DNA from 2 places in the Cutibacterium sp. LaCa_286 genome. Region 2 is predicted to be linked to the other one. Evidence: predicted binding sites of a transcription regulator. Region 2 holds the regulator's gene; the other holds the start of a gene.

Region 1 (16,054 bases), 260 kb from region 2:
GATCGGCAACTACATCATGTCGTCGGTGACCGAGGGCCTCGAATTCGGTATCGCCGTCGCCGTCATCCTGTTCGGCGTGCGGACGATCCTCGGTGAGCTCATCCCGGCATTCCAGGGCATCGCCAAAAAAGTTGTGCCGGGGGCGGTCCCAGCCCTCGACTGCCCCATCGTCTTTCCCTATGCCCAGAACGCGGTGCTCATCGGATTCATGTCCTCATTCATCGGTGGTCTGATCGGGCTGACGCTCCTTGCCGCCTTGCTCGGACCTGCCTTCGGACTGGCATTGATCCTTCCCGGCCTGGTGCCTCACTTCTTCACCGGTGGCGCAGCGGGTGTCTACGGCAATGCGACCGGAGGACGCCGCGGCGCCATCGCCGGAGCCTTTGTCAATGGCTTGCTCGTGACGTTCCTGCCGGCCTTCCTACTCAAGGTGCTGGGATCCTTCGGATCGGCGAACACGACTTTCGGAGACGCCGACTTCGGATGGTTCGGCATCCTCATCGGTTGTGGTTCCCGGGCCGGTGTCGTGCCGGGAGCGGTCATCCTCACCCTGATCGGCGCCATCATTCTGCTGTCTGCCATTGCGGTGCAGAAGAAAGTCGTCGAGAGGGGATGGGATCCAGCTCCGGCTCGGAGCGCCGCAGGTGATGGTGCCGTCACCAGCACTGGCGAAAGCATTACCGCACCCGGCGGGGAGAATGTCCCGGTGCCCTCGTCCCGCAGTCGAATCCCGCGTCCTGCAGGAGCCCCGAGACCTCCCTCCAGGCAGGATCTCGGGTTGTGACACCGCGCAGCCGGTGTGACACCCGAGCGTTCACCTGAGCAGGTCGTGTCGATTCGTTGACCGCTGACAGCACAGCGAGCCACGGTTGCCCATGTCGGGGATGTGGCTGGCTGCGTCACCGACGAGATTCTCCTTTCACTGCGGGTACGAATGTCCGCAGTGCATGATTCGTTGGCCCAACATCGGTGATCTCTGCCCCGGCAAATCTGGCGGTGACCTTTCCCCGTCCTGGACCTTTCCCCAGCAGATGACGGAAAGGTGCCCCGCGACTGTTGGGTCGCGGGGCACCTTTTGTGGATCACCTAGGAAGTCACATGACTTCTGATGATTCCTGATTCAGTTGTCACACACCGGTGGCGGGCAGCCCGGGCTCCACGCAGACATCAGCCTTACCAGCCTTGTCCTTGGCCACGGCACCATGCTTGTCGGCAGTGGCGCCCTGATCCGGCACGCAGGTCGTGGGAACGACGACGCAGGGTTTCCCGTTCTCGTCGGTTCCACCCTGGCCTGGCACGCAGGCCGTGGGAGTGCTGCTCGGAGCCGGAGTCACGCTGGGTGTCGGGGTTCCACACGGCTTCCCGTTCTCGTCGGTTCCACCTTGGCCTGGCACGCAGGGTGTCGGGGTCGGGGTGACCGACGGAGTCTCGCAGGGGTTGCCGTTCTCGTCGGTTCCGCCCTGGCCTGGCACGCAGGGTGTCGGGGTTGGGGTCACGCTGGGCGTGTCGCTTGGCGTGGGTGTTGGGGTGTCCGACGGGGTCGGTGTGGGGCTGTCGGAGGGTGTGGGGGCTGGTGTGATGCAGTCCTCGGAGGTGTCTCCTGGCAGGCATGGAGTGGGCTCCGGGGTGGGAGTGTCACTCGGGGTCGGCGTCGGTGTGACCGACGGGGTTGGTGTCGGGGTGTTGCAGGGGTTGCCGTTCTCGTCGGTTCCGCCCTGGCCTGGCACGCAGGGTGTCGGGGTTGGGGTCACGCTGGGCGTGTCGCTTGGCGTGGGTGTTGGGGTGTCCGACGGGGTCGGTGTGGGGCTGTCGGAGGGTGTGGGGGCTGGTGTGATGCAGTCCTCGGAGGTGTCTCCTGGCAGGCATGGAGTGGGCTCCGGGGTGGGAGTGTCACTCGGGGTCGGCGTCGGTGTGACCGACGGGGTTGGTGTCGGAGTATCAGATGGTGTGGGTGTGGGTGTCGGCTTCTGGGCGGCGTCCCAACTCACAGACACCGAGGCGCTGGACTCACTGTCGTCTGAATCAATGATGACCGTCGTCTGACCGTGCTTTTTGCCAGACTTCTCAAAGAGGACCTTGCCGGACAGATTGGACTTCTTCACCGAGGTGCTGATGGTGGCCGAGCCGGCCGGGGCATCGGCGGGCACCTTGAGGTAGAGATCCTTGCCGACCGGGGCCTTGGCCTTGTCGATGGCGTTGCCGTCGGCGTCAACGATCTCCCAATCACTGGCGGGATCGCTCACGGTGAGAGGCAGCGTCTTCTCGGTGCCACCGAAGCGGATCGGACCGACGGGCTGGCCAGCGACCCCAGTCCCTGAGGGGCCGGTGACGGTGACTTCCGCTGCCTTCTTGTCCGAGGTGTCCAGTGGGGCGCCGGTGTTCTTGGGGCCAGTGAGGTAGCTGTAGAAATCCTTCAGATCCTTGGTGACATCTTCGGGCAGGTCAGATTCACTGTTGGTAACCGGGTCATAGGCGGCAGCACTCTGGAGGTCGCGGTTGTCCACGTAGTGGAGTAGCGCGGCGTGAGTGGCAGAAATGGCTTCAGGCCTGGTCAGGTTGCTGACTCCTGAGTCAGCCCTGAGCTGGTCGAGGTCCTTCGTCGGGTAGCCGTTCTCGGTCACCCATTGGGCTTCCTGCTGACGATCCTTGTCATTCGTGATCGGCAGCGGGGTTCGCTGATTCTCGGCCTTGAGTCCGCTCCAGTCCTCCATAGTCAAGGTGGTGGCGGGGTTTTCCTCAACCGTGTAGTACTTGATCCCAGGTTCGATGCAGTATGTGTATGCATATTTACCTGGGGCAATCTCCACAGTCTGGATCAGATCTTCGATTGCATGTCTGGGATCCCCGGTGTGCGGGGTGGGGACGCTGTAGTGGGTTCTGTACCCCACCATCTCCTTAAAGTTGGAATGCTTTACAAAGTTGATTGGTTTGGGGTATCCCTCGGAGAGTCCCGGATTCACGGGCTGGTCGGCGTCTCCGGGGGCTGCGTTCGCCTGGGCCGGTGTCAGGAAACCGGCACCACCGACGAGCGCGGACAACACCCCCAGACCAGCGTTGATCAGTACCTTGCGCATGGCGCCCTTTCTGTGAGCAGGTAGGAACTTGACCTTCGCTGTTGCCATGCAGCATGCCTCTGATGGTGAGTTTCACGGATGTTTACCGAGAGTTCAGAGGCCAATACGCTGATCATGAAGCACACACCGGGGTCAGGTTGTTAGACCCGAGTGACTGTACATACTTTCAGAGTAGGGTGTCAAAGCTGTATTGGCATACGAGTATGGCCCATCCGGTATCAGATGAGAACGAAAGTCAATGCCTGTCTGACACAAATCGAGAGCACCGATGAATCTCCTTGTCGGACGGCAATGGCCTCCCGCAGTGCAGCTAGGGCTGTCGGATGCGTCAGGAACTCGTGGGGAGCGGGACTGCGATGCGGGTGTCGTGTGACTGGCTGACAATCTTGTGGTGATGTATGGAATCACAAGGGGTTCTTCTTTTAACATACTGAAGAAGTGGAAGCAAAAACTCGACCATCACGTGAAAGTATGAGATTTGTCACATACCTGGTGAGGCGATGAACCCCTCGCAGTCCCCATTGAGCTGTACCTGCTCACCCGCGGGGATCCAGGCGGCCATACCGTGCACCAACTCGTCGGTGCCACTCGGGCTGGTGCACACGACATAACCCCCCGTCACCAGGAGGATTCGTGGTTGATCGGGGCGCGGCGCCATTGCTGGTTGATCGACGTCAAGGTCGAAGCGATACAACTGGAACTGCGGGTACTGCGTGTCATAACGTCCCATGCCGGCTCCCACACCCACGAGGTCGACCAGGTCGATGGGTTGCGTGACGAAATTGACGATCGAGATGAGCCGGTCGATGTCGATGTGCTTGTGGGTGAGCCCACCGCGCACGACGTTGCTCGAGTTGGCGGCAAGCTCCACCCCGGTGCCAGTGAGGTAACAGTGCAGGGTGCCGGGATCCACCAGCAGCGCATCCCCGCGGTGCAGATGACGGTGATTGAGCAGCAGAGCGGCCAGGATGGACGGATCTGAGGGGTGGTGCTCGTCCAGGGCAACGGCAGTGCGGGCGAACACACCCAGCTCTCCCTCGTCATCCACATGGTTGACGGCGGCTGACGCTACCTCGCTGACCCATGCCTCGCGTTCCGGTCCACCGCTCAGACAGTCGAGGAACACCTCGGCCAGGCCGGCGGAACTGCGGCGTTCGGTGAGCGGGCCGATGACCTGGTCCAACGAAGCATGCACGTCGAGTGCATCGAAGAGGGTGCGCGTCTGGATCGGGTCGCGGAAGCCGTGCAGCACGTCCACCTCGTCCATGGCGACGAAGATCTCCGGTTTGCCCCACGGATCCAGAAAGGTGCGATCGGGGGAGTCCAAGGTCAGGCTATGCTCGTTGTCGGCGGCGAACCCCTCCCAGGCCTGTTCGTCAGTGGGGTGGGCCTGCAGACTCATGGGGCGTGCCGCGGAGACGATCTTCATCATGTAGGGCAGTCGTTCTTCGAACCGCTGCCCAGCTGATCCGAGCTCATCGGGATGCACGTGAAGGTGCTGCGTCAACGGTTCACCACTGCTCAGCTGCGATGGCGCCAGGGGGTGGGCGCCGAGCCAGTACTCGGCCTGGGGGTTGCCGTCCGGTTCGGTGCCCAGGATGGTGGGGACGCCGGTGGTGCTTCCCCATGCGTACTGTCGAATGCTGCCTGTCAGACGCTCCATCGCCAGTCCTCCCACGTGGACACCGGTACCTCAATCCTGCCACGACCATCCGGCGAGGTGCGCAGCACGCCCGTCGCACCACGTGAGGAGGATGCGGGTCGGTCAACCCGAGGCCGATGGCCGACGTGCGCCTGCCGCACCACATGGTCCAGGAAGCGGAGACGTACGTGCGAGGAGCGTCGAGATGTCCGGTCCGGTTGGGGCATGTCTGGCCCGGCCGGAGCCGGAATCTGCCAGAGACCTCGCTACGCTCAGACGATCCCGGACGATCCCGATGCGCCCAGGCAATCCTGCTGCGCCTGGACAATCCTTTGTGGGCGATCCCGTTGTGCCCATGGGGCTGTTGCGCTCATGGCACCATCCCGATGAATTCGTGGGCACAATCCCTTTGCACTCATGGGGTGCGAGTGCTAAAAATGATCTTGGCACTCGTACCTGACGAGTGCTACCGACTGGAGCGATGTTGCGAGTGTCGATCCGGTCGGGGACCCGGTGATGAGATCACCTGATCGTCCGTCGCGGGCATCACGGGGCAACAACGCGAGGCCGACACCTCGCAGTACATCTGACGTCCAGGGCACACAGCCCACCGGAGCGGAGGACTCCCCCAAACATGGCGAAACTCATTGAATTCAACATCGAGGCCCGCCGCGCACTCGAGCAGGGCATGAACACCCTTGCCGACGCGGTCAAGGTCACTCTCGGCCCCAAGGGTCGCAACGTCGTCCTGGAGAAGTCCTGGGGCGCACCGACGATCACCAACGACGGCGTGTCGATTGCCAAGGAAATCGAGCTCGAGGACCCCTACGAGAAGATCGGCGCCGAGCTTGTCAAGGAAGTTGCCAAGAAGACCGACGACGTCGCTGGCGACGGCACCACCACTGCCACCGTCCTGGCCCAGGCCATGGTGCGCGAGGGGCTGCGCAACGTTACCGCCGGCGCCAACCCGATGGGTCTCAAGAAGGGCATCGAGACCGCCGTCGAGGCCATCAGCGCCCGACTCTCCGAGATGGCCATCGACATCGAGACCAAGGAGCACATCGCTGCCACCGCCACCATCTCGGCCGGTGATCCCAGCGTCGGCGAGACCATTGCCGAGGCCATGGACAAGGTCGGCAAGGAAGGCGTCATCACCGTCGAGGAGTCGAACACCTTCGGCATCGACCTCGAGCTCACCGAGGGCATGCGTTTCGACAAGGGCTACATCTCGCCCTACTTCGTCACCGACACCGAGTCGATGGAGGCCGTCCTCGAGGACCCCTACATCCTCATCGTCAACTCCAAGATCAGCTCGCTCAAGGACATCCTTCCCGTCCTGGAGCAGGTCATGAAGTCCGGCAAGCCGCTGCTGGTCATCGCCGAGGACGTCGAGGGCGAGGCCCTGGCCGGTCTCATCGTCAACAAGATCCGTGGCACCTTCAAGTCCGTCGCCGTCAAGGCCCCGGGCTTCGGTGACCGTCGCAAGGCCATGCTCGCCGACATCGCCATCCTCACCGGTGGCCAGGTCATCTCCGAGGAGGTCGGCCTGTCGCTCGACGCCGTCACCCTCGACCTGCTCGGCAAGGCCCGCTCGGTGCGCGTCACCAAGGACGAGTGCACCATCGTCGACGGTGCTGGCGACGCCGAGCAGATCGCCGGCCGCGTCACCCAGATCCGCAAGGAGATCGAGAACTCCGACTCCGACTACGACCGCGAGAAGCTCCAGGAGCGTCTGGCCAAGCTGGCCGGCGGCGTCGCCGTCATCAAGGTCGGTGCCGCCACCGAGGTGGAGCTCAAGGAGCGCAAGCACCGCATCGAAGACGCCGTGCGCAACGCCAAGGCTGCCGTCGAGGAGGGCATCATCCCCGGTGGTGGAGTCGCGCTCATGCAGGCATCCAAGGCCGCCACGATCGAGGGCTTGGAGGGTGACGAGGCCACCGGTGCCCAGATCGTCCTGTCCGCCTGCTCCGCCCCGCTCAAGCAGATCGCCACGAACGCCGGTCTCGAGGGCGGCGTCATTGCCGAGAAGGTCGCCAACCTGCCGGCTGGTGAGGGCCTCAACGCTGCCACCGGTGAGTACGTCGACATGGTCAAGGCCGGTATCATTGACCCGGCCAAGGTGACGCGTTCCGCCCTGCAGAACGCGTCCTCCATTGCGGCCCTGTTCCTCACCACCGAGGCCGTCATCGCCGACAAGCCCGAGCCTGCTCCGGCGGCCCCCGCCGGTGATCCCGGCATGGGTGACATGGGCGGCATGGGTGGCATGATGTGACGTGCCATCGGCAATGCTGATCTGACGCAGTGCTGGTACAGACACAGCGCTGGTACGGACATGGGGCGGCTCGGTTGGGCCGCCCCATGTCCGTGTCTGCAGATCTACCCCGTGTCCTGCCGATCTGCTGTGCCTCCCGATCTGCCGGGGCGGGAATGTTTTCCGGCTGAGGGGCCATCCAGTGCCAGCCGATCGCGTCCAGGACATGCAATGTGGCTTCCCGATGGGTGATGGTGAGTGATAATTGATGATCTCCCAGCGTCACTGCCCGGCGTGTGGTGCCGTCGGTGAGCACCGCGCACACCGTTGGGCGCGCCAGTCCCAGTACTGGACGGGAACGATCACGACAGAAGGACGACGATGAGCACACTGCCGCACGGTGCGGATGAGACCACACGACTGGTCCGCGACACCCCACCCTCGGGCCCGCACCGCGGAATCGGTGCCATTGCCGCCGTCGCCACCCTGGGCTCCCTGCTCTTCGGCTACGACACCGGTGTCATCTCCGGTGCCCTGCCCTACATGTACATGCCCGGTTCCGCCGGCGGGCTGGGACTCACCGCCGTCCAGGAGGGGGCGATCGGTGGAATCCTGCTCATCGGAGCGGCCATCGGCGCCATGGTCGGGGGAGCGATGTCCGATCGGTGGGGGCGGCGTCACAACATCACCACCCTTGCCATCATCTTCCTGCTCGGGGCCCTGGGGACGACGTTCGCTCCCACCGTGGGCATGGTCTACCTCTTCCGCTTCGTCCTGGGATTCGCCGTCGGTGCCGCCTCGGCCACCGTGCCGATATATCTCGCCGAGAGCTCTCCCAAGCGTATTCGCGGAACGGTCGTGGCCATCGACCAATTCATGATCGTCACCGGCCAACTACTGGCCTTCACCATGAACGCCGTCATCAACGCCGCCCACGGGGGGCCGCAGATCACGGTGCGGCGCAATGGCAATGCCGATCCGCTCGGCATCACCCCGGGCCCACATTCCTGGGACGAGGTTCTTGGCCTGCAGACCTCCAAGGGTGGCCCACTCGACGAGACGACCTACCATGCCTTCCTCGACAACCTCGTCATCTCCTCGGGCAACGGTGCGGCGTGGCGATGGATGCTCGTGCTGTGCTCCATCCCAGCCATCGCCCTGTGGATCGGCATCCGCCTCATGCCCGAGTCGGCCCGCTGGTACCTGTCCAAGGGACGCCTCACCGACGCCATCGGGGTGCTGAAGCGCGTTCGGGACGAGGCCAAGGACGGCCCCATCCAGGACGAGATCGAGGAGATGCTCGCCGCCCAGCGTCACGAGAAGCAGGATGCCCACCAGGGGCATGCCCTGGCACATGTGTGGCGCACACCGTGGCTGCGCAAGCTGCTGTTCGTCGGCATCTTCCTGGCCATCGTCAACCAGGCCACCGGCGTCAACACCGTCATGTACTACGCCCCCAAGGTACTGGAGTACGCCGGGATGACGACCTCGGCCTCCATCACCGCCCAGGTGGGCAACGGCGTCATGTCGGTCATCGGGGCAGCAGCCGGGCTGTGGCTCGTCTCCCGATTCAGCCGTCGCAGCCTGCTCATCTTCGACGTGACGGCTGTGGGGGTCATCCTGCTGGCCATTGCCGCGACCTTTCACCACGCCATCGCCTCGCACATCGCCGACGGGACGACGCCACCGCCCTGGGCGCCGTACCTGGTGCTCGTGCTCATGGCGGTGTTCATGCTCGTCGTCCAGTCGACCAATGGCACCGTCGTGTGGACCATGCTCGGTGAGATGTTCCCCTCCCATGTGCGTGGCGTCATGAACGGAACGGCGATCTTCTTCATGTGGATCGTCAACGCCGCCATCACCTTCACCTTCCCCGCAATGATGGCTGGGCTCGGCGGCAGCGTCACCTATCTCGGCTACGGGCTGCTCAACCTCGTCATCGCCGTGGTGCTGGTGAGGATCATGCCGGAGACCCGGGGCAAGTCCCTGGAACAGATCGAGACGGAGATGGAGCAGCGGTACTCCTGAGCCGGGTCGCAGCCATCGCGTCAGCCCTGACCCGCGGGCTCACCCGGTACCATGCCCGGGTGAGCACCTCGCCCAGCAACCACCCCTCCCCGCAGACGTCAAGCCCCGGTGAGGCACGTGACATCACCTACTGCGACGCCTTTCTGGCGCACGCCTCGCGGCTGCCGCCCATGATCGTCATCGTGGCGTCGTTGGTGATCCTGGCCGTCGGGCAACTGATCGTCTCGGTGCCAGCCACCGCTCTCCTTGACACCAACCCGGCACCGCGGACGAGCTCGGTGGTGGTGCTCCTCTCGTTCTGGGGGGTGTGGCTCGCGCTGTGGGCATGGATGCGATTCGTCGACGGACGCCCGGTGCGTGCCCTGGGGCTGGAAGGCCGACGCACCGAGGTGTGGATCGGTCTGGTGATCGCGCTGGTTGTCCTGGGTGGAGATCTCGTCGTCATGACGGCGGCTGGGCAGGGCCGGCTGCACTGGGCCCACCCGCACCCCGCCCAGATCTGGCAGGTTCTCGGTCTGGCCGTGCTCTTCGTCATCCAGGGCAGTGCCGAGGAGGTCGTGCTGCGCGGCCATCTCATGCAGACCGTTGCGGCGCGGTGGGGCATCATCGCCGGAGTTTCGATCCAGGCCGTGCTCTTCGCCGTGCTGCACAGTGCCAACCCCGGAGTGTCGGTCGTGGCCGTGGTCAACATCGCCCTGTTCGGCCTCATGCTCGGCGTCCTCGTGCTGTGGCGGGGCAGCCTGTGGCCAGCAGTGGGATTCCACGGGGTGTGGAACTGGTTGCAGGGGCCAGTGCTGGGATTCGACGTCTCCGGGATGGATTTCGGTCAGACGATCCTGCGCCAGACACACCCGGCAGCTGCATCGACGCTGTGGACCGGCGGAAGTTTCGGAGCCGAGGCAGCGCTGTCCACCACGGTGTTCCTCGTGGTGGTGACCAGTCTTCTCATCGTGGTGTGGCGGTCCGGGAAGATGCCTGGGAGGCCCGCGCACCTGTCGAACTGAAATCCTGCGGATACTTCGCAGGCCACTGGGGGTGCTCGTGGACGGCCACGATCCCCGCAAGGGATTCCAACGTGGAGATCTGGTATTCCATGGTTGACGCCGCGGCACGGCTCAGCCCGGCCAGGATCATGCCCTCGGGCCCGTCCATCGCGGCCACCGAGTTGACGTGCCACGCATTGTCATAGGGCAACCAGCCGTTCTTCACCCGTCGATCGACGGTGTGCGGAATGGCAGCCGTCATTCCCCAGGTCTGCTCGTCGTCCACGTGGCCCAGCAGGTTGATGGCGTAACGCCGCATGGATTCGGGGATGATCGGGTTCTTCATGGCGAAGTGGCTCATGATGACCACCTGGTCGCGGGCAGTGGTCGTCGTGAGCCCCCAACCCTGGGTCGAGGGCGTGGTCTGGTCGGCCCCCATGGAACGCAGCACCTTCTGCACCGCAGGGGCCTCACCGACTCTCGTCCACAGCTCGGTGGTGGCGTCATTGTCGGACTCGGTGATCATCGGCTCGATGAGCGACTTCTCGGTGGCGGTGAGGTCACGCCCCTCCCGGTGGGCCTGGACCATGACGGTGGCCATCACCGAGAGCTTGACGACACTCGCCGTGATGTAGGGATCATGACTGCCGGTGTCGAAGGCATAGATCGTGGCGCAACCGGGATACCGCATGGCCACCGCAGCGCTGCCGCGGCGATTCTGCATGTAGCTGCTCAAGCTGGATTCGTAGCTGAACCTCTCGGTACGTCCCGGAGCGGCCGGATCCTTGCCACGGGGGCTTGAGCACCGCAGGGAGGCTGGTGTGGCAACGCTCGGTGTCGGGTTGGCGACAGTTGGTGAGCTCGCAGCGATGGTGGGCCGGGCCGACGCGCTCAGAGCTGGTCGTACCGTGGGCGAGGGCAGGGCGTCGTCCGATCGACTCGGACCGTGCTGGGCCCCGCAGCCAGCAAGCAGTGACAGACACACCAGGCAGACGGCGCCGCGAGTCGGTGCCCGACGCAGGGTGTGGTAGAGCGCGGTGCGCCCGGCGAGATGATACGGCTGCACGTCATGGCTGGCCGGGGCGAGTGGCACACGCCGGTGGCCGCGCAGAATCGCCCTGTGCCGTATCACCCTGTGTCGCATGACCACGCGCGGCGATGCATGCCCGTTCTGCTCCCCGGGCTGTGCTGCATGCCCGGTCGGCTCATGATGTGGCAAACGGATCACGGCGTCACCCCATTCCTGCCTCACCGCTCAACTCCGCGGAGTCGATGATACGGTACGAATACCCCTGCTCGGCCAGGAAACGTTGCCGATGCGAGGCGAACTCGGCATCCACGGTGTCCCGGGAGACGATGGCGTAGAACCGCGCCGTGCGGCCTTCCTTGGGGCGCAGCAGCCGCCCCAGTCGCTGGGCCTCCTCCTGACGTGACCCGAATGCCCCCGACACCTGGATGGACACCTCGGCACTGGGCAGGTCGATGGAGAAATTCGCCACCTTGGAGACGACGAGCAGATCGATCTCCCCGTCGCGGAACTCTTGGTAGATCCGCTGACGCTGCACCGAGGACGTGTGGCCAGTGATGAGCGGACAGTCCAGTTGCTCGGCCAATTCCTCCAGCTGATCCACGTACTGGCCGATGATGAGCGTCGGTTGACCGCGATGTCTGAGAACCAGCTGCTGGACGACGCCGTTCTTGCTCGGCTGGGTGGCCGCCATCCGATAGCGTACGTCCGGCTCGGCCAGAGCGCAGGCCATCCGCTCGCCATCGTCGAGTGTGACGCGTACCTCCACGCAGTCCGCCGGGGCGATGTAGCCCTGGTTCTCCAGTTCCTTCCACGGCGCGTCATAGCGTTTGGGGCCGATGAGGCTGAAGACGTCGTCCTCGTGACCGTCCTCCCGCACCAGGGTTGCCGTCAGTCCCAGCCGTCGTCTCGCCTGCAGATCTGCCGTCATGCGAAACACCGGCGCAGGCAGCAGGTGCACCTCGTCGTAGATGACGAGTCCCCAGTCGCGGGCCTCGAAGAGTTCCAGGTGGGGATGCACGCCGTGCCGCTTGGTCGTGATGACCTGATACGTCGCGATGGTGACCGGGCGTACTTCCTTGCGGGACCCGGAGTACTCGCCGATCTCGTCGGGAGTGAGGGTGGTGCGCCGCACCAACTCGTCCTTCCACTGTCGGGCCGAGACGGTGTTGGTCACCAGGATGAGCGTCGTGCAGCGAGCCCGTGCCATCGCAGCAGCTCCCACGACCGTCTTGCCAGCTCCACAGGGCAGCACGACGACGCCGGATCCGCCACTGAAGAATGAGTCCGCAGCAAACTTCTGGTACTCCCGCAGCTGCCAGCCGTCCTCGTCCAGGGCAATGTCGTGGTGTTCCCCGTCCACGTACCCAGCGAGATCCTCGGCTGGCCACCCCAACTTGAGCAGGGCCTGCTTGAGGGTGCCCCGTTGGGAGGGATGCACGATCGCCGTGACCTCGTCGATCTGCTCGCCCACCAGACCGCGCACCTGCTTGGAGCGAAGCACCTCGGTGAGGACTGCCTTGTCGGTGCTCAGCAGCACGAGACCGTGGGTCGGATGTTTCTCGATGCGCAGCCGGCCGTACCGGCTCATGGTGTCGGTGACGTCGATGAGCAGGGAACTTGCCACCGGGTAGCGCGAGTAGCGCATGAGGACGTCGACGACCTGCTCGGCATCATGGCCGGCAGCCATCGCATTCCACAGCCCCAGCGGGGTGAGCCGGTAGGTGTGGATGTGCTCGGGGGCTCGCTCCAGCTCGGCGAACGGGGCAATGGCATGACGGCACTCGTCGGCCAGGGGATGATCGACCTCCAGCAGCAGGGTTCGGTCGGACTGGACGATGAGGGGACCAGGAACGTGAGACATCCTGTCAATTATGACTCAGTCATGGCCTGGTGGGCACGGGGTGCGGAACGGAGACGGCGATTCGCCGGGGAGCTGACAGCCCAGCCCAGAGGCGGCAATGGCAACGAGGATCGTGGCTGGGGCCAGGGGTCACTGGCCTGGTCTGGTGGGGTTTCCCGGCGATTGCCGGGGAGTCTGGTGCCGCGCTGGAGCGCTCCGTCCCGCAGATGGACGTGATGCGTCATCGGGTGGTGCACTACCCGTGACGGTTGGTGTCGGATGGGCAGTTGATGTCGGGTTGGCGTCGGGCGACGACGTGGAACGTGCCGTGTCACTGGGGCTGGGAGTCGCAGACGTGCTGGGCGATTCCGACGTGTCCGGCTCCGGGGTGTTGTGCCCTGAGGCGCTCGGCGTGGTCGTGGGGGAGGGCGACTGACGACGTTGTGACGAGGAGGTTCTCGGTGTGGTACCTCGCCGTCGCGCGGCGTGTGAATGGCGGGGGCGTGGGGCGCGATGACGCCGGGGGCTGGTCCTCTTCCGCTCGTCCTGCTGTTCCTCGGAGCCCTCCCGCTGCTGGGAAGACGTCTCTGGTTCACCGGCTGCCCCGGAATCTCGATGGTCCACCGGAGGCGGGACGACGAACAGTGCCCGCCACGGGCTGTGAACCTGGGTCGGAGTGACCGCAGCCACCTGCACCAGCACATGATCTGTCGAGGTGGGCCACGGAATCGTCGCCGTGGTCTGCGCGATACGTGCCATCTGACGTCCGTCCACCGTGACGTCGTACTCCAAGCTCTCATCGCTGCGTGGAGCCTGCCAGGTGAGGGTGAAGGACTGGGCATCATTGTGGGCCAAGGTCAGATCCGCCACCGCCGGGGGCACCGAACGGGGACCGGGCGGAGGGCTTGACGTCCATGCCGGTGCACTCACCGCGGAGGAGGCCGGCACGGAGTTCTGCGGTGGGGCAGTGGAGTGTTGACGCAGGGCGACGATGGCTGCGACCACCCCGAGGAGGGTGATCCCAGCCGCCGTAGCGGTAATGGCTCGTGACCCCACGCCTCAAGCCTAGGAGATGCGGGGTGTCTGCACAGCACAATGGTCAGGACCATCGCCGCTGAGCCAGCATGGGCACATCTGGTGCAGAGACGTGCGCCGTCGCGAGATCGCGCGGTCAGGCGCTCTCGAGGCGAGCCCGCACCATTCGTGGCAGGGGGATGATTCGCATCCCGCCACCACCACGGTGCACACATCGGGCGGCACCGCTGGCCACCGCCAGCACCCGCACGACGCTCTGACGAGCCTGGCCGGAGTCGTCGACGTGGTCCAGACGTACCCAGGCGCCACGGCTCTGGGCCTCGCGCAGCAGGCTGGCGATCTCGTCCGTGCTGCTTGCCGACGGTTCCGTGCTGGCAACCAGAGCCTCGGCCACCGTCTGTGGGTCGACCGGCTCGGAGGCCGGTTCCCGGGCGGGTGTGCGGAATCGTGCCGGGATCGGGGAATTGAGCACCGTGCCGTGCTGATCGCGAGCCACCGGGGCGAGTCCCTGCGCACGCAACGCAACCAAGGTCACCTCGGGCTCTGCCTGGGCGATGAGCAGGGTGGGGGCCACTCGACGCAGACCGAGCTCGCTGGCCTGGTCGCTGCGCAGCAGTATCTCAGCCGACGCCGGGTCGTCCACCTCGATGAGGCACGATGCAGCGGACACCGACACCCTGCCGTGGTCACGCACCACGTCGTCGAGCAGGATGAGCAGGCCCTGCGGCACCGCGGTCATGGAATGCTCCGCCCACCAACCACGAATCTGCTCCCGTGTCCAGCCGGCGTCCAGACCACGGCGCAGCGAACCACGGGAGAATCGTCGGACACCGGCAACCCCTGTCGACTCCCGATCGGCCAGCAGAGCGAGGTCACGAGACATCGCCGGGGTGAGTGGCCCCGGGGCGACGACAGTGAGGTCGGACTGCAGGATGAGATCGGTACCGGGCTCAGGCATCCCCGGATCGCTCCGGTCGTCGGCCAACCGGCTGCGACGCCCCAGGGCGATGACTCCCAACAGCGATGCCTCGTGCAGCACCGCGTCAATGACCTCGCGGGCCTCGGCGACCGGCCAGGTGGGGTGGAACCAGGCCAGCCTCTCGCTCACCTTCTCGGTGTCGACCGGTGTACCCACCGGTGCGCTGGCGATCTGGGTGACGATCTCGCGCCGCCACGTCTGGGCGGTGGCCGGTGATGGGGCATCGAGTGAGTTGGAGAGCTGTCCCGGGGTGCCTGTCATGGTGAGCCATGCGTCGTGCAGGGCGAGCCATCGTTGCCACAGGGTGGACTCACTCCAGTGGTCGGAGGCTTGGCTGGGAAGCCAGCCCCGGGCGTCGGCCCCCAGCAGATCGGCGCTCACGGCGAGCCACAGGTGGAACCAACCGTCCTCGCGTCGGCACACTCGTGACAAGGCCTTGAACCCGTCACGGCGAGCCATGCCGCCGTTTCGCAATCGGGCAGGATGCATGTGGTCGACGGCCTCGAGCAGAGCAGACATGGCGCTCACGGCCTCCAAGGCCGTCCCGATGGCGGCGGTGCTGACACGATCGGGGTCCTGGGCCTCGGGCCAGGCGGGCGGCTGAGGGGCCACGACGTCGGGGAAGAGCCTTCCACGACGCGCGTGCAGGGCAACCTCCCTGGGCAGGATGACGGTGTGGTCGTCCACGGGACGCAACAGGTGATGCGCCAGAGCCAGCTCGACCGGAGTGGTGGCGTCCTGTGGGGAGAGTGGCCGGTTGGCGTGGGGCAGTCGGCCGGTGGGGCTCCAGGCGAGCCGTTCGATGACCGGGATGACGGCGGGGCCAGCAGCCGCCAGCCGTCCGGGGACGTCGTCAATGACCGTGGTGCTGCGTGGCGCCAGTCCGGCGGGGAACGGCCCCAGCAGGCCTGCCGCGGCTCCCACCACGTGCACGGTGTCGTGGTCCTCGAGCAGCAGGAGGATGGTCCCGAGGTCGTCAAGGGTCGTGTCGACGTCTGCCTGGGTGGGCAGAAAAGCCGTGCCCGGCCCTGGCGACGCGGCTGGCCGGTCTGGCCCATCAGTGGTGTCACGGCCTTCGTCCGATTTCCTCTGCTCCTCACTCCTCGGGCAGGTGTCGGCCGTGCATGCCATGACGATGTCGCGGCGCGGTACGTCGCCCAGGGCGACGGCGGCGGTGAGTACGCGCAGCTGC
Region 2 (16,054 bases):
ACACCGGAGCGGATCGGCCGCAAGACTTGGCCCGAGGTGCCCATGGACGAAGACTTCAAGCTGGGCACCCTCAAACGGCTGGGGCTGCCACACCAGAGCCAGAAGGACGTCGGCAAGGCCTGGCAGGCGATTCTTGGGCGAGTGCGCGACTGGCACGATCTCGATCCCAGGTTCAACATGGAGATGGAGAAGCTCATCGACTTCGTCACGGCCGATCATCTGGAGGAATTGCAGTGAGTGTCACGACTGCCGAGGTTGCCGAGATCATTCGTGGGGTCAGCACACGAGTGATCGATCCGGGGTTTCGGCGGCTTTCCCCCGACCAGATTCACGAGAAGGCACCCGGCGACCTCGTCACGGACCTCGATCGTCAGGCGGAAGGCGAACTGTCGCGCCTGTTGACCTCTGCCGGTGGCGGGATCGTTGTCGGTGAGGAATCGGTGCATGATGATGCCTCGGTGCTGCAGGAGCTTACCACCGCCGAGCTGGCCTGGGTCATCGACCCCATCGATGGGACGAAGAACTACGTCAACGGATCGACGCATCATGCCGTCATGGTCGCCGAGGTGCAGCACGGGGTGACGACCCGGTCATGGATCTGGCAGCCGCAGCTGGGGCACATGTGGATCGCCGAGCGTGGCAACGGGCTCGTCTGCGACGGTGAACCGGTGACGTCGGATCGGCGGCGCCCTGACCCCGAGACGATCGGCCCCAACGCTCAGCTGCTCGACCACCCGGATCCCGCTCAACGGGTGACTGCTGATCGGCAAGTGGTCCGTGCCGTGACGGCGTACCCCCACAACCGGCGTACGAGCCCGTCACTCACGTGGTCGGAAGCACATTCCTGCTGTGGCGTGGATTACCCCCTGATCTGCCTGGGGGAGCAGGAAGTGGCCTGCTGGTTCCACATCCACCCCTGGGACCATCTGCCCGGTGCCCTCATGGTCACCGAATGTGGGGGAGTGGTGCGCGTCGCCGGCGGAGCGGACTACAGCGCGCGGCACACCGAACAGCGTGGCGTCATCATTGCGGCACGCGACGAGCGGTCCTGGCGGATCGCTGCCCAATCCCTGGAGGACGACTGACGGCGTCGTGGCCGCCCCACCGAGCAAGCCTTGAGGTGGGATCCAGCTCTGGGGACTCCGAGAGCGGTGTTTCGCCGGTGGGGCTGCACTGACGTCACTGTCTGGTGAGTGGCAGCAGCCCCTTGCGAGTGATTCCCCGGGCAGTCAGTTGCTCTGCGATGGGTGTGATCCAACCCGTCACCGCGGCACGATCCAGGCCTGCGGGAGTGTCGTCGAGTGCGCATTCGGGTGCCCGGCCGTGTTCCATGGCCTCCCGCACCGCACTGACGAGGCCCCAGATGGCGTTGCGCTGCGCCATGACGCCTTGGTCGTCGGTCGGGTCGCCATGACCGGGAATGTAGCGGTCCTTGGCGTCGGTGACGTTCATCACCATGTCGATGGCTCCCGCCCAGTCCCAGAAGTCGGTCGTCGAGTCGGCCTGTGGTGGCCTTGAGGTCTCGATGAGATCACCCATGAAGGTCACATGATCGCCTGGCACCCGAACGGTGAGATCACCGTCGGTGTGTGCCGCTCCCGGATGCAGGATCTCGGCGGTGACGCCTCCCAGATCCAGATACGCCATGAGCGAGATGGGATGACTGATGGCGGCGTCGGAGCAGCGGTCGACGGCGCGGCGATGCATCCATGACTCCATGTCGACCTTCGACTCCTGCGCACACCGCGTCACACCGCAGAGGCCACCGACGTGGTCGTCGTGGTGATGGGTGATGACCAGTCGGTCCACCGGCCTGCCCAGGGCCATGGCTGCCGAGAGGGCCAGGTCGTGCCCCTGCTGGGGTGTCGACCCGGAGTCGACCATGAGCAGGTGTTCCGATCCCATGACCAGGCCGATGGTCACCGACTCGGGGTCGACCCTCGTCGTCCACACATGGGAGCTCACAGCACACCACTGGATGTCAGATGCCATGATGTGGATTGTCTCATGCCCATCTGGCCACGTCGATCACGGTGATGGCCTGAGTGGGATACGGACGCCTGCTCTGGGTGAGTGACCGGGCGGTACGGCTGCTCGGGGGCAGCAGGGTGGAATCCTGTTTGCGGGCCACTAGACTGGCACTCGCACACGTTGAGTGCCAGAATCTGTGGTGCACGTGTGCGAGACGTGTACTCGTCGCGAAGTCGGCGCATGTGGGCGAGACCACCAGATGAGGAGGAACAAGTGCTTGACGATCGCAAGCTCGAGGTCCTCAAGGCCATCATCACCGACTACGTCTCCAGCAAGGAGCCGGTTGGTTCGAAGGCACTTGTCGAGCGGCATGGTCTGAAGGTCTCACCGGCAACCGTGCGCAATGACATGGCTGTTCTGGAGGATGAGGGGTACATCACCCATCCCCACACCAGTGCCGGGCGGATCCCCACCGACAAGGGATATCGCATGTTCGTCGATCGCATTGCAACGGTCAAGCCCCTCTCCGCACCTGAGAAGAGGGCCATCGCCACCTTCATGAATGGTGCGGTCGATCTGGACGACATCGTCACCCGAACCGTGCGATTGCTGGCCCAGGTCACTCGTCAGGTGGCCATCATGCAGTATCCGGTGACCAGCTCGGCCACCGTGCGTCACCTGGAACTGGTGAGTCTGTCGGCCGATCGAGTCCTCGTCGTCGTGATCCTCTCCTCCGGCACCGTCGAGCAGCGCACCATCGAGTTGCCAGCCCACGACGAGCAGGATCTCCTCATGCTGCGGGATCGGATCGGGACTGCGGTTGTGGGTCATCCCGTGGCCGAGGCTGCCGACCTGCTGTCGCAGATGGTGGAGCGCGCTCACCCCGACGCCACCAGCCACACGGCTGCCGTGACAGCCGCCGTCCTGGAGGTGCTGGCCACCGATACGTCCTCTCGCGTCGTGGTGGCCGGGGTGCCGAACCTCACCGCCTTCGGGGCGCAGTTTCCCACCACGGTGCGGCCCATCCTGGAGGCGCTCGAGGAACAGGTGGTGTTGCTGCGTCTGCTGGGCGAGGTGAGCGGCGACCTGGGTGAGGTGACGGTACGCATCGGTTCGGAGAACGCGGATCAGTCGTTCCAGTCGACGAGTCTCATCGCCAGCCCCTACGGTGAGGCCGACATGCTTGCGAGCCTGGGTGTCGTGGGGCCCACCCGAATGGACTACCCGTCAACCATGGCCACAGTGCGTTCCGTGGCCCGTTACGTCGGACGTTTCCTGGCAGAAGGATGAATGCGAATTGAGCACGGACTACTACGAGGTCCTGGGCGTCCCGCGGGATGCCAGTGCCGAGCAGATCAAGAAGGCATATCGCCGCAAGGCGATGAAACTGCACCCCGATGTCGCCGGACCGGGCTCGGAGGATGAGTTCAAGCTGGTTCAGGAGGCCTACGAGGTGCTCCAGGACCCGCAGAAGCGGGCCGTCTTCGACCGAGGCGGTGACCCCAACTCCCGTGGCGGCGGGTTCGATGGCTTCAGCAGTGGTGGATTCGATTTCACCAATCTGGTCGACGCCATGTTCGGCGATGCCAGCCCGTTCGGCGGATCCAGCCGTGGACCACGCTCCCGAACCCGGCGCGGACAGGACGCTCTGGTGCGGTTGCGCCTCACCCTTGCCGAGGCCGTCTTCGGCATCACCAAACCGTTGGACGTCGACACCGCAGTGGTGTGTCCCACATGTCAGGGCAACGGCTCCCAGGACGGTTCGCAACCCACGACCTGTGAGAACTGCAAGGGTTCCGGTGAGGTCATCTCGGTGCAGCGTTCCTTCCTGGGCAACATTCGCACCGCTCAGCCCTGCCCAGTCTGTCGCGGTTTCGGCACGGTCATCCCCCATCCCTGCCAGGAGTGCTCCGGTGAGGGGCGGGTACGCACCACTCGCACGATCAATGTGCGCATTCCAGCAGGTGTGGCCGATGGCAACCGCATCCACCTGGAGTCCCAGGGGGAGGTCGGCCCCGGTGGTGGCCCGGCTGGTGATCTCTACGTGGAGCTCACCGTGGCCAGGCATGACGTGTTCCGTCGCAATGGGCAGAACCTCGAGATGACGATCTCGGTGCCCATGACGGCCGCTGCCCTGGGGACAACCATTCCGGTACGTACCCTCGAGGCCGATCGTGACGACATGGACAAGGCCCTGGGCAGCGTCGATCTGGACATACCCGCCGGCACCCAGTCCGGGACCAAGGTGACGATTGAGGAACGCGGTGTGCCACGCCTGCGGGCATCCGGACGCGGCGATCTCGTCGTCGAGGTCATCGTCCAGACCCCGACCAAGCTCGATCACGAGCAGGAGGAACTGCTGCATCGGCTTGCCGAGATGCGCGAGGAGACCAGCCCGGCCGTGTCCGTGCACTCCTCCTCGGGGGGCAAGAAGGTGTTCTCCCGGCTGCGTGAGGCCTTCGGCGGATGAGTGACGCCTGCTTCATCGCAGATCTGGGCCCTGCCACGTCGGGTGACCAGCCTCTGGCCGTCGGCGACCTCGTGGAGATCACGGGATCCGAGGCCCATCATGCTGCCGTGGTGCGACGCATCGAGGTCGGGGAGTCCGTCCTGGTCACCAATGGCCAGGGACTCGCAGTACGTGGGCCGGTCGTGGGCGTCGCAAAGCGGTGTGTGCAGGTGCGTGTCGCGCAGACCCTGCGATCCGCCGAGCATGCGCACCGCTGGGTGGCCGTGCAAGCCCTGGCCAAGGGGGATCGCGCGGATCGTGCCGTGGAGACCCTCACCGAGATGGGCGTGGACGAGATCATCGCCTGGCAGGCCTCCCGATCCATTTCACGGTGGTCGGCGGACAAACGTGACAAAGGGGTGGCCAAATGGCAGGCCACCGCCCGTGAGGCGACCAAACAGTCGCGCAGGTTCACGATCCCCCCAGTGCGCTTTGCCACCACCAAGCAGATCTGCCAACGTATCCGCAAGGTCGAGCGCACCTTCATCCTGCACGAATCAGCTGACGCCCTGATCGATCCCAGCCAGATTCCTGCTGGGGGAGAGGTCATGCTCATCGTCGGCCCCGAGGGCGGCATCAGTCCCGACGAGCTGGATGCCTTCGTTGACGCTGGCGCGCTCCCAGTCCTCGTCTCCGACGGGGTGCTGCGTACCTCGACGGCTGGTGTGGTCGGACTGGCCCAGCTGAGGATCCTCGCGGAGGACTGAGCGGCTGAAGCCTTGTGAGGTGAGCAGGTGTGCATGACACCTGGTTCAGGCACACCCGAACATGGTGCTCGGCACTCGTTGAGGGCGCCGCGTCAATTCTCGCAGAAAAACCGTCTCACGGTTCCACGGTGATCGTGATGGGTCCGCCCCTGGTGACGATGTCGAAGGGTCGGGGTACGATGATGGGGATGTCGAGAGGTCGGTGTACGACCCGGCCCCGGCGTCAACCGGGGCCAGAGCCGTGGTTTCTCAGTCGCTCGAGTGATGTCCTCGACTCACACTCGCGACGACGGGCAACGTCCGCAGTCTCACTTCTTCTTGGACTTCTTCGCAGCGGTCGCGATGGCGAGCAGGCCGCCGGCGTAGCCGACGTTGCGCACGAACTCGTCGATCTGCTGCGCACGGGCGTCACCCTCGTAGTTCCAGAAGGGATGGCCGGCAAGGGTGGTCGGCACGAGCTGCAGGGCAAGAATGGTGGCAGCGGTGCGCGGCTTGATCCCCAGCACCATGGCTGCGGAGGCGGCAACCATCGTGCAACCGTTGATCTTGGCGAGCAGGGCCGGCTCGACGTCGCTCAGCTGTGACTTGACCTGCTGGGGGAGGGAGTCAATGAACTCCTCGATGATCCCGGTGAGCTGGTCGGCGTTCTGTGCGGCATTGAGGCCACCCCTGACCATGGGGGCGGCAGCGGCGGCGCGGGCGACAAATTTGAACAAGGACATGTGGACTCCTCCTGCGGTGACAATGCTGTGGTTCCATCGTGCCACGCGACGTGCGTGATGATGCGGGCGTTCAGAACTGCGCTGACAGAGCAGGAATGGTCTGCGCAGCAGTCCTGTGCTGCTCCGCCACGATTGCGCTCAACCATGCGGTGATGTCATGACGTTCCTCATCATTCAATGTCGCGATGGCATCCAGATATTCCATGCCGTCACCAGAGGCCGCCCCGAACTTGCGGATGATATGTGCCGGAGCTGGCCCGTCGGCAACCGTCAGCGTGGCCAGCAACTTCGCACGATTGTCGACGAGCTCCTGACGTTCCGGGGTGTCTGGCCTCACCTTCTCGATGAGACGGCCCAGTCGCTTGATTCGTTCGGCACGCGCCGAGGCCAGGCAGTCCAGGGCACCAGCCAGGATGGCGTCGCCGTACTCGAGTCGGGTGAGGAAGAGTCGTCGCACTTGGCGGTACCACGATTCCAGGGCCGACAGGTTTCCCAGATAGGTGATGTTCTTGGCGAGGACGGCTGCCAATTTGCGGTACGAAGCTGCCTCCACCGGCCGATTCACCCCCGAAGGGGTCTCGGGCAGTACGAGCATGCCGTCATCGGGCACATCCGCTCGCAACACGGCGCCGGCCCCGACGACGGTCCCGAAGCCAGTCCTCACCGGGCCGACCGCTCCACCCTGGCCGCCCAGGAAGATCGGGGGCTGGTCGAGCAGTACCCCGCGCGGCACGTCGCCGAACAGGGAGGCCGTGGTCTTGTCGCCGTCCGGGGTGAAGTTGAAGTGAATGTACGACGACCCCACCTCGGAGTGGTCGGAACGCGAGGTACCGCCGGTGAGCATGGCGTCACAGAAGTTGATGAGGCTGCCCAGTGTGGCGAACGGGAAGAGGATCGTCTGTTTGAGCCCGACGGTGTGTGCACCGTTGGCCTGCTCCTCCAGCAGACATCCGCTGCGCACATGCGCTCCCGAGCCCATAGAGGCCCCATCCAGGAAAACGGCATCCTGGGCAAACCCGCCCTTGAGCTCGACGTTCCTACCCAGCCGGCAGTTCTCGATCGTCATCGGGGTTTCGGCCCCGAGGATCGACCCGGACGAGATGACGGTACGAGAACCACGAATCCGGCACCCCGGATGGATGACGACACCCTCGGCACTGATGAGGTCGGGATCGACGTCGTCGGTGATGTCGACGGTGCTGGGATTGGGGATCTCGACCCCCTTGGCGATGAGCGCCTCGACGGTTGCAGCTCCACGATTGTCCATCAGTCGTCCTTTCCGGGCCGAGATGTGTGATGGGTCCAGCGTATCCGCGTCCACCCAATGTGTGCCTGACGTCTGAATGCCCACTGGGAATCGGCGTCCCGGCACCGATCAGGCGGCACCGATCGGGGGTGTGCGATGAACGGGCGTGTCGATGAATGGGGGCAGTGGGATGGGGCCACCTTCGCTGGTCGGGCGGCGAGTATCACGACCGTGTGTGCCGGTCGGACGCCCGGGAACCGTGGCTGTTGGGTCGTGGTGCTGGGGAGTCCTCGGGTTGGACGGTGTCGTCGCTGGCAGTGACCTTGACCGAGCCCGTGCGTTCGCGTGCCAGGACGAGCCATCCGGCCACGATGACCAGCGCCATTCCGCCGATCTGCCAACTGGTGAGGCGTTGGTGCAGGATGACCAGCCCGGCCAGGGCAGCGAGCATCGGTTCGAAACCGACGATGATGCCGTAGACCTTGGTGCTGATGCGGCGCAGGGCGTACATCTCGAAGCTGTACGGCAGGGCGGAACTGAGGATGGCGACGGTCAGCCCCAGGAGCAGCGTCGTTGGGTGCAGCAGGTTCGCCCCCGCCTGCGCGATGCCGAGGGGCAGTTGGATGAGGGTGCACAGCACCATGGCGAACCACAGCCCCTCGAGCTGACGCCAGGCACCTCCCACTCGCTGCGCCGCTTTGGCGTACAACGCCCAACACAGTCCGGCGAGCAGCGCCATGCCGATACCGAACAGGCTCAACTGGCTCCAGCGCGCGCCGATGGCTCCCGAGACGCCAGCAACGCCGAGCAGAGCCATGATGATGGCGACGACGTCGCGCCACGACCTGCTCCCCAGAGCAGCTAGGGTGAGCGGGCCCAGGAACTCGATGGTGACGGCCACACCGTAGGGCAGATGCCCCAGGGCGAAGTAGAACGACGTGTTCATACCGCCCAGACACAGCCCCAGGATGATGACGTTGATCCAGTCGGTGCGGCTGTGACCACGTAGCCGTGGGCGAGCGACGGGGGCGATGAGGAGCGTTGCGATCGTGATTCGCAACGCCACGGTGCCCATTGGGCCGACCTGGGGGGGATGAGGGTTGCTGCGACGGCACCGCCCAGTTGGACCGACAGTGCTGTGGCGAGCATGAGAAGCACACCGAGATTCACCATTCGGAGTTTAGTGTTGTGCGCCACACGACGGCAGCCGCCCCCTCGGCGGGTGGGTCATGGTGTCATTCCTGCAAGAATGGCTGCCATGACATTTGGCTTCCAGGTGACCTCACGGCTGGACAACGGGTTGGGGCGTACCGGCATCATCCACACTCCGCACGGCGACATCGCGACCCCGGCGTTCATCGTCGTGGGCACCAAGGCCAGCGTCAAGGCACTCACCCCCGACCAGCTCACCGATCTGGGTGCCCAGGCCGTGCTGGCCAATGCCTACCACCTCTTCCTGCAGCCTGGACCCGATCTGGTGGACGAGGCCGGGGGAGTGGGTCAGTTCATGGCCTGGGATGGCCCCACCTTCACCGACTCCGGAGGGTTCCAGGTGCTGAGCCTGGGGGCCGGGTTCAAGAAGACCCTCGCCATGGACGTCTCCCAGCTCACCGAGGCCGACGTCATCGCGGCCGATCGGGACCGCAAGGCCATGGTCGACGATGACGGCGTCACCTTCCGCAGCCCGCTCAATGGCGACCTGCACCGGTTCACCCCGGAGGTCTCGATGTCGATCCAGCACCGGCTGGGGGCCGACGTCATGATGGCCTTTGACGAGCTCACGACCCTGTTCAACACCCGCGCCTACCAGGAGGAGGCCTTGGAACGCACCCGGCGGTGGGCCGAGCGGTGCTTGACCGAGCATCGACGTCTGAGCGCCGAGCGTGCCGAGCGTCCCTACCAGGCCCTCTACGGCGTCATTCAGGGAGCCCAGTACGAGGACCTGCGTCGCAGGGCCTGCCGCGATCTCTCGTCGATGACGGTCGACGGGCAGCGCTTCGACGGGTTTGGTATCGGTGGGGCCATCGAGAAGGCCAATCTCGGCACGATCGTCGGCTGGTGTGCCGACGAGTTGCCGGAGGATCGTCCCCGTCACCTGCTCGGCATCTCCGAACCCGACGATCTCTTCGCCGCGTGTCGGGCCGGTGCCGACACCTTCGACTGCGTCAACCCCTCCCGGGTGGCGCGCAATGCCGCCATCTACACCGCCGACGGACGCTACAACGTCAACACCGCGCCGTTTCGTCACGATTTCAGGCCACTGGAACCGGGATGTGACTGCTACACCTGCACCCATGTCACCCGCGCCTACCTGCACCACCTCTTCAAGGCCAGGGAGCTGCTCGCCAACACCTTGGCGACGATCCACAACGAACGGTGGACGGTACGTCTGGTCGACGGCATCCGTGCCGCCATGGCCAATGGCGAACTCGACGATTTCGAGGCAGAGTTCATGGGCCGATGGAATGCCTACGGTGGACGTCTGGTGCCAACAGCACGATGATGTCTTTCGGAGATTCATCCCAGGATGAATTATCCCATTTCTTCTGGCTTTCTTTTAGTATTCATACGTCTTCTTCCTCGATGACTCATGCGATGTCACAGGATTCTGATGCGAGGGACTTTGATGCTTGCTTCTTTGAGCTGGGGATTTGCTGCCCAGCAATTTTGACAGATATTAAGAATGTGATTTCTGGATAATTTCTCAATTCAGAGTATTTCTATGATATCGTCGCTCGTGATGACCATCCATGTGAATGTAACCAGTGGAATTGATGATGCTGTGAGGAGCCAATGAGCCTGCTGCAAACTGTGGATCTGTGTCGATCATTTGGTGAGATACGAGCTGTCGATCAGCTGTCGATGACGGTGCGTTCGGCAGTGATGACAGGTTTCGTCGGGGCCAACGGTGCAGGCAAGACGACGACGATGCGAATGGTGGTCGGCGTCCTGGAACCCACCAGTGGGCAGGTGTTGTGGGACGGCCACTCCATCACCACCCGAGTACGCCGTCAGATCGGCTACATGCCCGAGGAACGTGGCTTGTACCTCAAGCAACCCGTCATCGACCAACTGGTCTACCTGGGAACGCTCAAGGGGTACACCACGAATCGAGTACGCGTCCAGGTCATGGAGTACCTGGAGCGGTTCGGCCTGGCCGATCGGGCCAAGGACAAGCTCACCGAACTCTCGCTGGGCAACCAGCAGCGCGTCCAAGTCATTGCGGCCCTGCTCGGTGAGCCAGTGGCCCTCGTCCTCGACGAACCCTTCTCCGGCTTGGATCCGGTTGCCGTCGATGCGATGGCCGCCATTCTCTCCGAAGTCACCAGTACTGGTGTTCCGGTACTCTTCAGCTCCCATCAGCTCGACCTCGTCGAGCGACTGTGTGACGACCTCGTCATCCTGTCCCACGGCAGGATCGTTGCCCAGGGCAGCACCGACGAGCTGCGTCGATCTGGTCCGGAACGGCACCGTCTCGTGGCCACCTCCGACGTGGACTGGGTGCATGGCCTCGCCGGTGTCAAGGTTGTCGAGCAGCAGGGGGCACGTGCCATCCTGGAGTTCACCGATCCAGCGGCTAGGGACCGAGTCGTCGCCGAGGCACTGTCGCACGGTGGGTTGGAGGAATTCGCTGCCATCGTGCCCACCGTCGCCGAGATCTACCGAGGAGTGGCCTCATGAGCAACAACGCAACGAGCAGTGCACGGCGGGACGGTGTGGGATCCGACGGGGTTGCAGGCACGTCGTCGATGTGGTGGACGGTGGCCAGACGTGAGATGAGTGTGAAGATCCGCGACAGGTCGCTGCTCGTCTCCCTCATCATCGTTCTGGTCATCGTGGCGGTCTCGGTGGGAGTCTCGTTGATCACATCGGGTACCTCGGATGACAAGCCCACCTCGGTTGCCGTGACGGATGATGCCGGCGCAGCCATCGTCGCCCAGGCGCAGAAGATGGCACAGCAGACCGGTGAGAGGCAGATCCTCGAGACAGTGCGGACGACCTCGCTGGAACAGGGGCGGGAGGTCGTCACCGATGAGAAGGCGAAGTTGGTGCTCCACCACGAGGATGGGACGTGGCACCTGGAGTCCGGTGATGAACCCCCGTCGGTCACCAGTGGTGCAGGCCAGCTCATTGCCAAGGCCGTCGAGGCGCGGGCCACCGCGGACTTGGCGCAGAAGGCAGGTGTTGACCCGCAGCAGGCAGTGGCGGATGGCACGGTTCTACCGGGAACGGTGGACCCAGGCCAGGCCGACAACTGGTGCGACACCGTCGCCACGTTCATGGGCGTGGGCTTCGCTGTCGTCTACATGTTTACCATGATGTTCTTCGGCAACGGCATCGCAGCTTCCGTGGTGGAGGAGAAGCAGTCCCGGATCGTCGAGATCCTGCTTGCCTGCATCCCAGCCCGTCAGTTGTTGGCCGGCAAGATCATCGGAAACACGATCCTCGCGGCAGGACTCATGTTGATCCTGCTCGTCCTGGGGTGTGTCGGGGTGTCGTTCACCCCAGCTGCCGACCTGCTCGGCACCATTGCTGTTCCGACGGCATGGTTCATCGTCTTCTTCATCGTTGGATTTCTGTCCCTGGCCTGCCTGTGGGCAGCTACCGGTGCACTCGCATCACGTACCGAGGACTTGCAATCCACCTCGATGCCACTGGTCATGATCGTCATGATTGCCTACGTCTTCGGCATTCAGGCCGTGCAGAATCATGGCATCTCGGCCGTGGTGGCCAGTTACGTCCCGGTGGCCTCCGCCATTGCGATGCCCACCCGGGTGGCCACCGGTGGAGCTGCGTGGTGGGAGGTCGTCGTCTCCATACTCATCTCGGTGCTGTTCTCCGCCCTGACGATCTGGGGTGGGGAGCGTATCTACCGTCGTTCGGTGCTCAAGACCGGTGGAAAGGTCAAGTTGCGCGTGGCATGGCGCAGCACCGACGTCGTCGCCTGATCCTTCAGCCCGGCGCAGCCAGCCAATACGTCTGGTGGGTCCGGCCTCTCAGCGCTGCATCGTCTGCTCGGACGCCCCAGTCTGCTCGGCCAGCCGTGCCTGGTAGCTCGGTTCGTGCTTCTTGATGACCCCGATCACCCGGCGCGTCACGGGGATGAAGGCGTACTCGACGAGGGTCTTCCACAGAAAACCGAAGAAGGCGTAGTTGAGCCACTGGCCGAAGCTGGAGATGCCCACCACCGGGGCGGCGATGGTGCAGAAGATGACGGTGTCGACGAGCTCGCCCACGCCGGTGGAGCTCATGAGACGCCCGATGAGGCCGCGTTCGAGCCAGCGACCCTTCATTCGCGTCATGATGAACGAGTTCGTGAGTTGACCGCACACGAATCCGCACAGTCCGGCGGCGACGATCTGCCAGACGGGCCCCAGGGCCCCGGCGATCTGGGCGTCGTGCATGCGGGAGTAGTCGTCGTCGAATCCGGGCAGGGCGATGATGACCCAGAAACACAGCACCGCCATCAGGGCCATGATGAATCCCATGGCGATGGCACGACGGGCAGCCTTCATGCCGTACACCTCGGTGGTGATGTCACCCAGGACGTAGGCGAGCGGAAAGAGGAAGAAGCCACCGTCGGTGGTGATCGGGCCGAGTTGCACGCCCTTGGAACCACCGATGTTGCTGATGATCACGGTGACGCACATCATTGCCAGGATGATGTCGAAGTAGCCGGAGCCACGATCGGCGTACACGGCAGTTCTCGGGGTACGAGTGGTCTCGTTGGTTGTCACGCCAGAGCATTTTAGGCCCCGCGGCCTGACATCGGTGAATGCACTCCTCAGGGCCATTCCCGGCGCTTTTCGGGGCAATCCGGCATGACGCCGAGGACGTTCCCGCGCCTTGGTGCTCACGGGCTCTGCTGGGTTCGCCGGGCTGGCGGGTGGTGCTGCTATCGTCGATCTCACCGCACACCTGAGGAGGAGTCATGACCGTCGCCACGAGCGAACTCGGCATCAAGCCGCAGGCCGAGCTGTATCCCGAGATCGAGCCCTACGACACCCGGATGTTGGATCTGGGCGATGGCCAGCAGATCTACGTCGAGCAGTGCGGCAATCCCGAGGGCAAACCGGTGATCTTCCTGCATGGTGGCCCCGGTGGCGGTGGTGGCACCGAGCGTCGTCGCTTCTTCGATCCGCAGGCCTACCGGATCGTCGTCATCGACCAGCGTGGCTGTGGCCTGTCCACCCCGCACATCGCCTCGGCCCAGACACCAGCCGACATGGCGACCAACACGACGTGGAATCTCGTCGACGACTGCGAACGGGTGCGCACGGCACTTGGCATCGACACATGGCAGGTGTTCGGCGGTTCATGGGGTTCGTGTCTGGCCCTGGCCTATGCCGAGACCCATCCCGAGGCGGTGAGCGAGCTCGTGCTGCGCGGCATCTTCACCCTGCGCCAGAACGAGCTGGACTGGTACTACAACAAAGGTGCCTCCAACGTCTTCCCGGACCTGTGGGCCAAGTTCTGCGAGCCACTGCGCCGCGCCGGCCATGACTTCTCCCAGGACAACATCTCGGCCTACTACGACCTGCTGTGGGACCCGAGCCCGGCCGTCCACGGACCGGCAGCCGTGGCATGGACGAGCTGGGAGGCTGCGACGACGACGCTGGGATACCAGCAGTCCCACGTTGACGAGATGGCTGATCCCGAGTACGCCCTGGCCTTCGCCCGCATCGAGAACCACTACTTCGTCAACCACGGATTCATGACGGAGGGCCAGCTCATCCGCAACGCGAATCTGTTGGCAGACATCCCGACGGTCATCGTCCAGGGCCGCTACGACATGTGCTGCCCGGCGACCACGGCGGTGGATCTCAAACGTGCCCTGCCGACGGCAGACCTGCGCATCGTCATGGCCGGCCACTCCGCCTTCGAGCCGCTCATCACGTCCGAATTGGTCAAGGTGTGTGACGAGTTCGCCGGGCGGTGAAGATGACAACGCCACCCAATTCCATGCGGGTGGACATGGCCTTGATCACATCGGGCATCCTCAGCCTCTGAGGTTCTCGGGTGAAAAACAGTGTGCAACATTCAGGTGCTCGGGCCATCCCCAGCTCCGAACTGCACGCTGCGCCATCCGCCCGCACAGGTCCGCGATGATCGGTGTCAGCGTGCCATGTGCTGCGGTCCATGACCAGCGGTACACCATCGCACCCCTGGCCATGTCGCTGCGTTGATCCAGGCGGTCTCGACGAAGCGAGTCCAGGGACAGCTCGGTCAGCTGAAGTGTTGCCGCCGTCCCCGCCAGGCCGATCATCGGTTCATCGGCCAGCCACGAACCTGCATGACGGGAACCAGCCAGGAATCCGTCGCGCACGGCAGCGACGAACTCTGTGGGAACTCCCACGAGACCATCACAACTGGCCCACGGCATCACCAGATTGACGACGTCGACTGCCGGGTGGTGAACGGAGGCTGCTTCGTAGTCGACGAATCTGGCGTGATCGGTGATGAGCACATTGCCGGGACGTGGATCGGCCTGGGTGACGACCTCTGCAGCCTCACCCCCACGTAGTGTCGCGAACATCTCGAGTTCGGCATCGTTGGGCACGTCGAGTCCCAGTGCCGCGCACAGTGTCGTCAGGCCACGCGCTGGCAGACGAGGAGAGGCTGGCCCGCCCGCTGAACGTGTCTGTGGGTCGAGGCGACGGATGGCGTCCTGAAATGCGACGACCCTGTCGCGTGTCGGGCGATCAGAAGTTTCCTGCCTCGATGCCGCCATCACAGTCGCTGTCGCCCGTCCCCACATCTCGGCGGCGGCCAGCGCGGCCGAGGGGTCGTTGCCTGCCAGAATGGTTCCCAGACTCGTGCCTGGCACATCCTCCATGACCACCACGCCCAGGTCCTGGTCGCCCGCGTAGCACAGTGGTGCATTCGCCAGACTGCGCAACCCGGCAATCTCCCGGACGATCCCCAACCCGCCGGAGTTGTGTGACATGGCCTTGGAGTGAAAGCACTTGGCGATCACGGTGCGGGCACCGCCAGTGGCCGTTGTCGAACCGTCCACCCAGCAGCGGGCCACCGAGGTGCGCATCCCCGTACCGAGCGTCTGCGCCACCGACAGCTCACTGCCCAGGACATATGCGGCATCGTCGATCCAACCCATGCCCATACGTGCCTCCATCCCGTGCTCGCCGGTTCTCATGCGTTCACGACCCAAGCTGCCCGGTTGCTCCGTCTGAAACTGTACGTCCGCCGATGTGCCAGATCTCGGACGTCTCGTCATGGTCGGGTGGGATGCTCGGGTTCTCGACGCTGTACGGTACTCGACTACAGTTGAAGGGTATCTGGCACGCGAGCACCCATGGAGATTGTCCTGAGCACCACAACACCCAACGCACCTGCCACTCGCGTTTTCACCGTTCCCGCCGGTGTCCCCATGATCGGTCTGGTTGGCCCCAGTGACGAATTCCTGCGTCGGCTGGAGGACGATCTGGACGCGGAGATCCTGGTACGTGGCAATGAGGTCCGTCTGTCCGGTTCCCCGGATCATGTGAGTGAGGCCACCGAGGTCCTCACCGAGATGGTGACGATTCTGCGCACCGGGCATTCACTGCGCATCGATGACGTCGATCGCATCGTCACCATGACCCGCAAGGGCGAGGCCCCGGCGCAGGTGATGACGGCCGACATCATCAGCCATCACGGCCACGTCATCCGCCCCAAGACTCGCAACCAGAAGCGTTACGTCGACGCCATGGATGCCAACACCATCGTCTTCGGGATTGGCCCGGCCGGCACCGGGAAGACGTATCTGGCCATGGCCAAGGCGGTGCAGGCACTGCATGCCAAGAAGGTGAGCCGGATCATCCTCACTCGTCCAGCAGTGGAGGCCGGCGAGAAGATGGGGTTCCTGCCCGGTACCCTCACCGAGAAGATCGACCCGTAC

The links. The regulator HrcA, encoded in region 2, represses chaperone genes, less so after heat shock. The targets are predictions, from matches to a motif close to TTGGCACTCGNNNNNNNCGAGTGCCAA.
Region 1: groL (chaperonin GroEL) is a predicted target of HrcA. The motif match lies at 5,160-5,186, and genes of this name have one in related genera.

Annotation. Positions count from the first base shown of each region.
Region 1 is NZ_CP191091.1:468,141-484,194, forward strand. Features, by position in the region: gene ulaA (PTS ascorbate transporter subunit IIC) at 1-784, shown strand, start outside; gene ACP8JZ_RS01920 (thioester domain-containing protein) at 1,128-3,122, opposite strand; gene manA (mannose-6-phosphate isomerase, class I) at 3,556-4,737, opposite strand; gene groL (chaperonin GroEL) at 5,351-6,988, shown strand; gene ACP8JZ_RS01935 (MFS transporter) at 7,388-8,995, shown strand; gene ACP8JZ_RS01940 (CPBP family intramembrane glutamic endopeptidase) at 9,055-9,999, shown strand; gene ACP8JZ_RS01945 (serine hydrolase) at 9,941-11,071, opposite strand; gene ACP8JZ_RS01950 (DNA repair helicase XPB) at 11,211-12,869, opposite strand; gene ACP8JZ_RS01955 (hypothetical protein) at 12,999-13,904, opposite strand; gene ACP8JZ_RS01960 (helicase-associated domain-containing protein) at 14,020-16,054, opposite strand, start outside.
Region 2 is NZ_CP191091.1:730,595-746,648, forward strand. Features, by position in the region: gene ACP8JZ_RS03105 (DUF3097 domain-containing protein) at 1-237, shown strand, start outside; gene ACP8JZ_RS03110 (inositol monophosphatase family protein) at 234-1,085, shown strand; gene ACP8JZ_RS03115 (MBL fold metallo-hydrolase) at 1,180-1,992, opposite strand; gene hrcA (heat-inducible transcriptional repressor HrcA) at 2,245-3,261, shown strand; gene dnaJ (molecular chaperone DnaJ) at 3,269-4,441, shown strand; gene ACP8JZ_RS03130 (16S rRNA (uracil(1498)-N(3))-methyltransferase) at 4,438-5,187, shown strand; gene ACP8JZ_RS03135 (DoxX family membrane protein) at 5,496-5,909, opposite strand; gene ACP8JZ_RS03140 (UDP-N-acetylglucosamine pyrophosphorylase) at 5,980-7,176, opposite strand; partial or broken gene ACP8JZ_RS03145 (EamA family transporter) at 7,493-8,328, opposite strand; gene tgt (tRNA guanosine(34) transglycosylase Tgt) at 8,414-9,658, shown strand; gene ACP8JZ_RS03155 (ABC transporter ATP-binding protein) at 9,949-10,836, shown strand; gene ACP8JZ_RS03160 (ABC transporter permease) at 10,833-12,104, shown strand; gene ACP8JZ_RS03165 (queuosine precursor transporter) at 12,153-12,893, opposite strand; gene pip (prolyl aminopeptidase) at 13,088-14,095, shown strand; gene ACP8JZ_RS03175 (phosphotransferase) at 14,156-15,277, opposite strand; gene ACP8JZ_RS03180 (PhoH family protein) at 15,470-16,054, shown strand, end outside.